One region of the Enterobacter cloacae complex sp. HYC074_NIDB genome, then DNA from elsewhere that is predicted to be linked to it. Evidence: predicted binding sites of a transcription regulator. Region 1 holds the regulator's gene; each other region holds the start of a gene.
What was found. Region 1 encodes PurR, which represses purine synthesis genes. Its sites were predicted from a motif close to CANGCAAACGTTTGCNTG; they were not measured.
Positions count from the first base shown of each region.

Region 2: purT (formate-dependent phosphoribosylglycinamide formyltransferase) is a predicted target of PurR. The motif match lies at 1,399-1,416, and genes of this name have one in related genera.
Region 3: O1724_RS05150 (nucleoside-specific channel-forming protein Tsx) is a predicted target of PurR. The motif match lies at 879-896, and genes of this name have one in related genera.

Region 1 covers NZ_CP114214.1:2,101,805-2,104,073, reverse strand. The annotation lists gene O1724_RS10430 (MFS transporter) at 1-190, opposite strand, end outside; gene cydH (cytochrome bd-I oxidase subunit CydH) at 352-441, opposite strand; gene purR (HTH-type transcriptional repressor PurR) at 739-1,764, shown strand; gene punR (DNA-binding transcriptional activator PunR) at 1,782-2,269, opposite strand, start outside.
Region 2 covers NZ_CP114214.1:2,848,147-2,850,415, forward strand. The annotation lists gene ptrB (oligopeptidase B) at 1-552, opposite strand, end outside; gene O1724_RS13890 (tellurite resistance TerB family protein) at 628-1,278, opposite strand; gene purT (formate-dependent phosphoribosylglycinamide formyltransferase) at 1,450-2,269, shown strand, end outside.
Region 3 covers NZ_CP114214.1:1,071,635-1,073,903, reverse strand. The annotation lists gene nrdR (transcriptional regulator NrdR) at 1-74, opposite strand, end outside; gene O1724_RS05155 (SadB/YajI family lipoprotein) at 227-766, shown strand; gene O1724_RS05150 (nucleoside-specific channel-forming protein Tsx) at 1,035-1,919, shown strand; gene O1724_RS05145 (helix-turn-helix transcriptional regulator) at 2,038-2,269, opposite strand, start outside.

The DNA of each region.
Region 1 (2,269 bases):
GCAGCAGCGTCATCAGCGGCGCGCCCACCATCACGCCGATCGCGTAGGCGCTAATTAACATACCGGCCGCAGGGATAGAGACGTCTACCCCCCGGGCGATAACAGGCAATAACCCCATCGGGGAGAATTCAGTGGTGCCAATCCCAAAGGCGCCAATCGCCAGGGCCAGCAGGGGAAAATTGATTTTCATGAAGAGGCTCCGGATACCGTGCCATAACCCGGCACAGAACTAAGAAGTCAAAAGCATGACATCAATCACAAAAAATGAGAAGTTAACATTTTGGCAAAAGATTTTTGCCGGAGAGGTAACAATAGCGGCAAGAGAGGGAGAAGGTTCTCCCTCCGCCTGAATCAGTGCAGTGCAGCGGTTAAACCACCGGCAACAATCAGAGCAAGAACAACAATGGTGGTAAACAGCGAAAACTTCAGATCGGTACTCATCAATTTTTCTCCTTTTATTCACCCTACGAAAAGTGAGCTTGCTCATTTTTACACAGTTCAGGTCAAAAATCTTCCAGGATTTAAACGGATATCCACTTTACCTCTTCCCCTTTTCATCAAGATAGGACAAAATTCCACGCTAAATTTATTAGCGTACCGGCCACTGACCCCCTCCTGACGTCCTGTGTCGTTTTCCCGGCGTGTCGCAACTCATGTTTGCGTAATATGGGTGAGAGAAGGCAAACGTTTACCTTCAATTTTTTCAGGAGCTTAGGATATGGTCTGGAGTGACATTTAATGGCAACAATTAAAGACGTAGCAAAACGCGCAAACGTTTCCACTACAACCGTATCACATGTTATTAACAAAACGCGTTTCGTCGCTGAAGAGACGCGTAATGCCGTCTGGGCGGCAATCAAAGAACTGCACTACTCGCCAAGTGCCGTCGCCCGCAGCCTGAAGGTTAATCACACCAAATCGATTGGCCTGCTGGCCACCAGCAGTGAAGCGGCCTATTTTGCTGAAATCATCGAAGCCGTTGAAAAAAACTGCTTCCAGAAAGGCTATACCCTGATTCTGGGCAATGCGTGGAACAACATTGAAAAACAGCGCGCTTACCTGTCAATGATGGCGCAAAAGCGCGTCGACGGTCTTCTGGTAATGTGTTCTGAATACCCTGAGTCGGTCCTTTCCATGCTGGAAGAGTATCGCCACATTCCGATGGTGGTCATGGACTGGGGCGAGGCGCGCGCAGACTTCACCGACTCCGTTATTGATAACGCCTTTGAAGGCGGCTACATGGCGGGGCGTTATCTGGTAGAACGCGGTCATCGTGAAATTGGCGTGATCCCGGGACCTCTGGAGCGTAACACCGGTGCTGGCCGTCTGGCCGGTTTCATGAAAGCGATGGAAGAGGCGCTGATCACCGTGCCGGAAAACTGGATTGTTCAGGGCGACTTCGAGCCGGAGTCAGGCTATCGCGCCATGCAGCAGATCGTCTCCCAGCCGCATCGCCCTACCGCGGTGTTCTGCGGCGGTGACATCATGGCGATGGGCGCGCTATGCGCGGCAGATGAACTCGGCCTGCGCGTCCCCCAGGATATCTCGGTGATCGGCTATGACAACGTGCGCAACGCCCGCTTCTTTACCCCGGCGCTGACCACCATTCACCAGCCGAAAGATTCGCTGGGTGAAACGGCCTTCAACATGCTTCTGGACAGGATCGTCAACAAGCGTGAACAGTCCCAGTCCATTGAAGTTCACCCGCGCCTGATAGAACGCCGTTCCGTTGCGGACGGTCCGTTCCGCGACTACCGTCGTTAATCACTTTCCGGGGCCAGCTATGCTGGTTCCCGCAACCACTCCCGGTTCAGCGTTTCGCTGTCTCCCAGATAATCCAGCAGCCAGGCCATGGCGGGCGAGACGTCGTTTTGCTGCCACGTCAGACAGCATGCGGCATCCGGGAAGGGGTTTTCCAGCGTCAGAGCCACCCACTCTCCCGCGTCGATGCGCGGGCGCGCAAAATGCACCGGCACCATGCCAACGCACAGCCCCGCGCTCAGACAGGTGGCTGACGACTCCCAGTCCGGCGCGACCACGCGGCGCTGATTATCCAGCAACCAGGTAATGCGCTTGGGCAGCGAGCGGGAGGTATCTTCCAGCACCAGCGAGGGCCAGTTGCGTAATGTGTCATCGCTCAGCGGCCCTTCCAGCGCTGCCAGCGGGTGATCGCGCGCGACCACGCAGGTCCAGCTCAGCATGCCCATGTCGCGAAACGCGTAGCGCCCACCAACCGGGATCGCCTGGGTTGCACCAATCGCCATCTCCG
Region 2 (2,269 bases), 750 kb from region 1:
TTCTGAATCGTTACCCCAGACGAAATCGGGGGAGACATTATCCAGCATTTCGGGATACCAGTTTCCCGTTTCAAGATTGCGGAAACGCAAACCGTACTGGCGGCGGGAGAGGTAATCCTCAGCCAGCGCCATAATGGCGTTATCGGGGGAAATGGACATGCCGCCCAGCGTATAAAACTCACTGTGGGCAGCACGTTTGTTGGCATCCAGCAAGATCTCCCATTCGTCCCACTCGGCGCTCAGCACAGACTGGCGCTGGTAGATGGGATATTCGTTTCCCGGCTCATAAATATGGCGATAGCGATAACCGTTTTTGCACCACGGGGCAGAGACATCACGCTGGGGGATACGCTGCACCATTTCGTTCAGGAGCTGATCCTGAAGCGCCTGCTGGCTGGCCATGACCTGGCGGCCATAGTCGTTTTCCTCGTGCAGATAGTCGAGCACCTCTGGCCGGGAACGAGAATCGTCCCGCAGCCAGTAGTAGTTATCGATACGCGTATCGCCATGCGTGGTGATCGCATAAGGAGTACGTCGGGCTTTTGGAGGCATGGCATTCTTACTTTTTCGTTTTACATCCTATAAGGTTGGCAAAACACGCGTATGATGCAAGCGAAACATGGCCTTCTAGCCCGCGAGAGTCTGCTTCTGCTGCTGAATATCCTGCTCAATTCCCTCGCGAACGTCCTGGGGGATCTTCAGCGCATCGCCCAGGGCGTTCAGGTAGCTGCGCTCCATAAAGTGATCGATATCGATGGCGGCACAGCTCAGAAAATAGAGTTCCAGCGCCTCTTCTTCGTTTTTCACGCCTTGCGCCAGACGCTGCGGATCGAGCGGCTGTTCAATGGCCTGCGCCACCAGCGCCCTGCCCTGCTCCTCAACGCCCGCTTCCCGCATCTGCTGTTCAATTGCGGCACGTTCACTGGCATCAATATGCCCGTCGCTCTTGGCTGCAAAGACCAGGGCGAGGATCAGGCGCTCGGTGCGTAAATCTAACGGCGATACCTGCTTCCCGTACTGCGGTTCATCCTGATGCGCGCTGCGCACCTTGTCTTTGTATTTGTTCCATAAGACGGAGCCTGCAATAGCCCCTCCACCCGCCAGCAGCGCGCCGGTACCGTATTTGGTAAGCAGTTTCCGCGATGATTTATTGGCAACCAGCAAACCGGCCAGCCCGCCAAGCGCACCCGGCACCAGCAGCTTGCTTAGACCCTGCTCGCCCGACGACGAGCCTTTTTGTCCCAACAGGGATTGCAGTTGATTCATCCAGCCTGACATATTTTTCCTCACGTAACAGTGCGTAATCTTCACAGCCTAAGCGAGCAGGTGTCAGGAAATGTCTGTCAGTGCTAAAGAAGCGCAAATTTCCCCCTTGTCCGGTTATCCCCATACAAGACAGACGCAAACGTTTTCGTTTATACTGCCCGCATCTTTTTCAGGGGGATTTTTATGACTCGTTTAGGAACCGCGCTGCGCCCTGCCGCGACGCGCGTCATGCTGTTGGGATCGGGTGAACTGGGTAAAGAAGTGGCCATTGAATGCCAGCGTTTGGGCGTGGAGGTGATTGCAGTGGACCGTTACGCGAACGCCCCTGCCATGCACGTTGCGCATCGCTCGTACGTCATCGATATGCTTGACGGCAATGCCCTGCGGGCGTTAATTGCCGAGGAAAAACCGGATTTCGTGGTGCCTGAAATTGAGGCCATTGCCACTGAGATGCTGGTTGCCCTTGAGCAGGAAGGCCAGCGCGTAGTGCCTTGCGCCACTGCGGCAAAACTGACCATGAACCGGGAAGGCATTCGTCGCCTGGCGGCAGAAGAATTACAGCTCCCGACCTCCAGCTACCGTTTTGCCGGGGATAAAGCTGCGTTTCTCCAGGCCGTCGAAGAGATTGGCTACCCGTGCATCATTAAGCCGGTAATGAGCTCCTCCGGCAAAGGGCAGAGCTTTATCCGCGACAGCAGCACGCTGGACCAGGCCTGGGACTATGCCCAGCAGGGCGGTCGTGCCGGTGCCGGGCGCGTCATCGTGGAAGGCGTGGTGAAGTTTGATTTCGAAATTACCCTGCTTACCGTCAGTGCCGTGGACGGCGTTTATTTCTGCGACCCGATTGGTCATCGTCAGGAAGACGGCGATTATCGAGAATCCTGGCAGCCGCAGCAGATGAGCGCGCTGGCGCTGGCACGCGCGCAGGAGATCGCCCGCAAGACGGTGCTGGCGCTGGGCGGCTACGGCCTGTTCGGCGTGGAATTGTTTGTTTGCGGCGACG
Region 3 (2,269 bases), 1.0 Mb from region 1:
ACGGAAGACCCTTCGCCTACAAGACGTGAGTCGATGACTTTGGTATCCACAGCGGAGCAAAATGGGCAATGCATACGATGTCCCTGTTATCTGGTTAACTGATTTCTATTTTACCCTGAACTGGCCCGACAACAAAGGAAGAGCTTTTTGAGACAAAGGATCTATGCCTGACGGCACTATCCTGTCTACCATTGCAGCAATCTGTGATTTCAAGGAATTAAACGCAATGACAAGACGTTACCTGAAAATAGTGCTGGTGGGGAGCCTGTTCACGCTTAGCGCCTGCGCACAGCAAAGCGAAGTCCGCGAGATGAAACAAAGCGTGAATACGCTTAACGTGGCGATGGACAAACTTAATAAAGAAACCGTGAAGATCACCCAGCAGAACGCGCTGAATGCCAAATCCAGCAATGGCGTTTATTTATTGCCAGGTGCAAACACGCCCGCGCGTCTGAACAGCCAGATTGGCACGCTAAAGATGTCTCTGGTGAATGTTGCAGCGAATGCCGATGGTACTCGCGCAACATTACGCATTCAGGGTGAGTCCAACGATCCGCTGCCCGCGTTCAGCGGCACCGTAGAGTGGGGCCAGATTCAGGGCACCACGGAGAGCTATCAGGAAGTGAACGTGAAGAATCAGCTCTTCACCGCCCCCGCCAGCACGCTGGCGCCGAGCGATGTTGACATCCCGCTCCAGCTGAGCGGACTGACGCCAGAACAGCTGGGCTTTATCCGTATTCACGACATTCAACCCGCCGCGCAATAACCCGCCCTTTTAGCGGAGTGAAATGTCACTCCGCTAACATTTACATTTCGTATGGATTGGCAACATAAATGATTGCCGCTACAATCGCGCCCGTCTAAAGTACGCAAACGTGAACGCAATCGATTACGTATGTGAGAGATATGTGAAACAACACATATTTTTGTGAGCAAGGATTCCTATAATAGGCTCCGCAGAAACACGAAATATTTAGAAACGCAATTCGCGCATTTTTCACTCCCGGAAGGGAATTTCAATCAGTGGCATGATTATGAAAAAAACATTACTCGCAGCCGGTGCAGTTCTGGCACTGTCCTCCTCTTTCACTGTTAACGCAGCGGAAAACGACAAACCACAATACCTCTCCGACTGGTGGCACCAGAGCGTTAACGTGGTAGGCAGCTACCATACCCGTTTCGGACCGCAGATCCGTAACGATACTTACCTCGAGTACGAAGCATTCGCTAAAAAAGACTGGTTTGATTTCTATGGCTACATGGACGCACCGGTATTCTTCGGCGGTAACACCGACGCGAAAGGTATCTGGAACCACGGTTCCCCACTGTTCATGGAGATCGAACCACGCTTCTCCATTGATAAACTGACTGGTACCAGCCTGGCGTTTGGTCCGTTCAAAGAGTGGTATTTCGCAAACAACTACATCTACGACATGGGCCGCAACAAGTCCGGTCGCCAGAGCACCTGGTATATGGGTCTGGGTACAGACATTGAGACTGGCCTGCCGATGAGCCTGTCCATGAACGTCTACGCAAAATACCAGTGGCAGAACTACGGCGCTGCGAACGAGAACGAGTGGGATGGCTACCGTTTCAAAGTGAAATACTTTGTGCCAATTACCCAACTGTGGGGCGGCAACCTGAGCTATATCGGCTTCACCAACTTTGACTGGGGTTCAGACCTGGGCGATAACGATTTCCGCGACCTGAACGGCAGAAAAGCGCGCACTAACGACTCCATCGCGTCCAGCCACATCCTGGCGCTGAACTACGATCACTGGCACTACTCTGTTGTTGCGCGTTACTGGCACAACGGTGGTCAGTGGAACGACGACGCCAGCCTGAACTTCGGCAACGGCGACTTCAGCGTTCGTTCTACCGGTTGGGGCGGTTACCTGGTCGTGGGTTACAACTTCTAATCAGTGCGGGATTGTGCGGGCTGGTGCCCTCACCCCTTCCCTCTCCCACGGGAGAGGGCGCAAACACAAAAAACGGCAACATCGTTGCCGTTTTGCTTTTACCTCGCCACCCGGCTTTTTACTGCTTCACCTTGCGCAAAAAATCCGCCAGCGACCTGTCCGCGCTTTCGCTAAAGTGTCTTTCCGTCAGCGTAATATGCAAACACCGGTCGAGACGGAAGCAGCGATAGTCATCGCGCCGTTCACACCACGCGGCCAGCAGCCAGTGCTCACCCCAGAAGAACAGCCCCAGCGGCTGAACCTCACGCCAGGTTAACTGCCCGGCTTCATCGCGATAGTGCAGCGCCAGC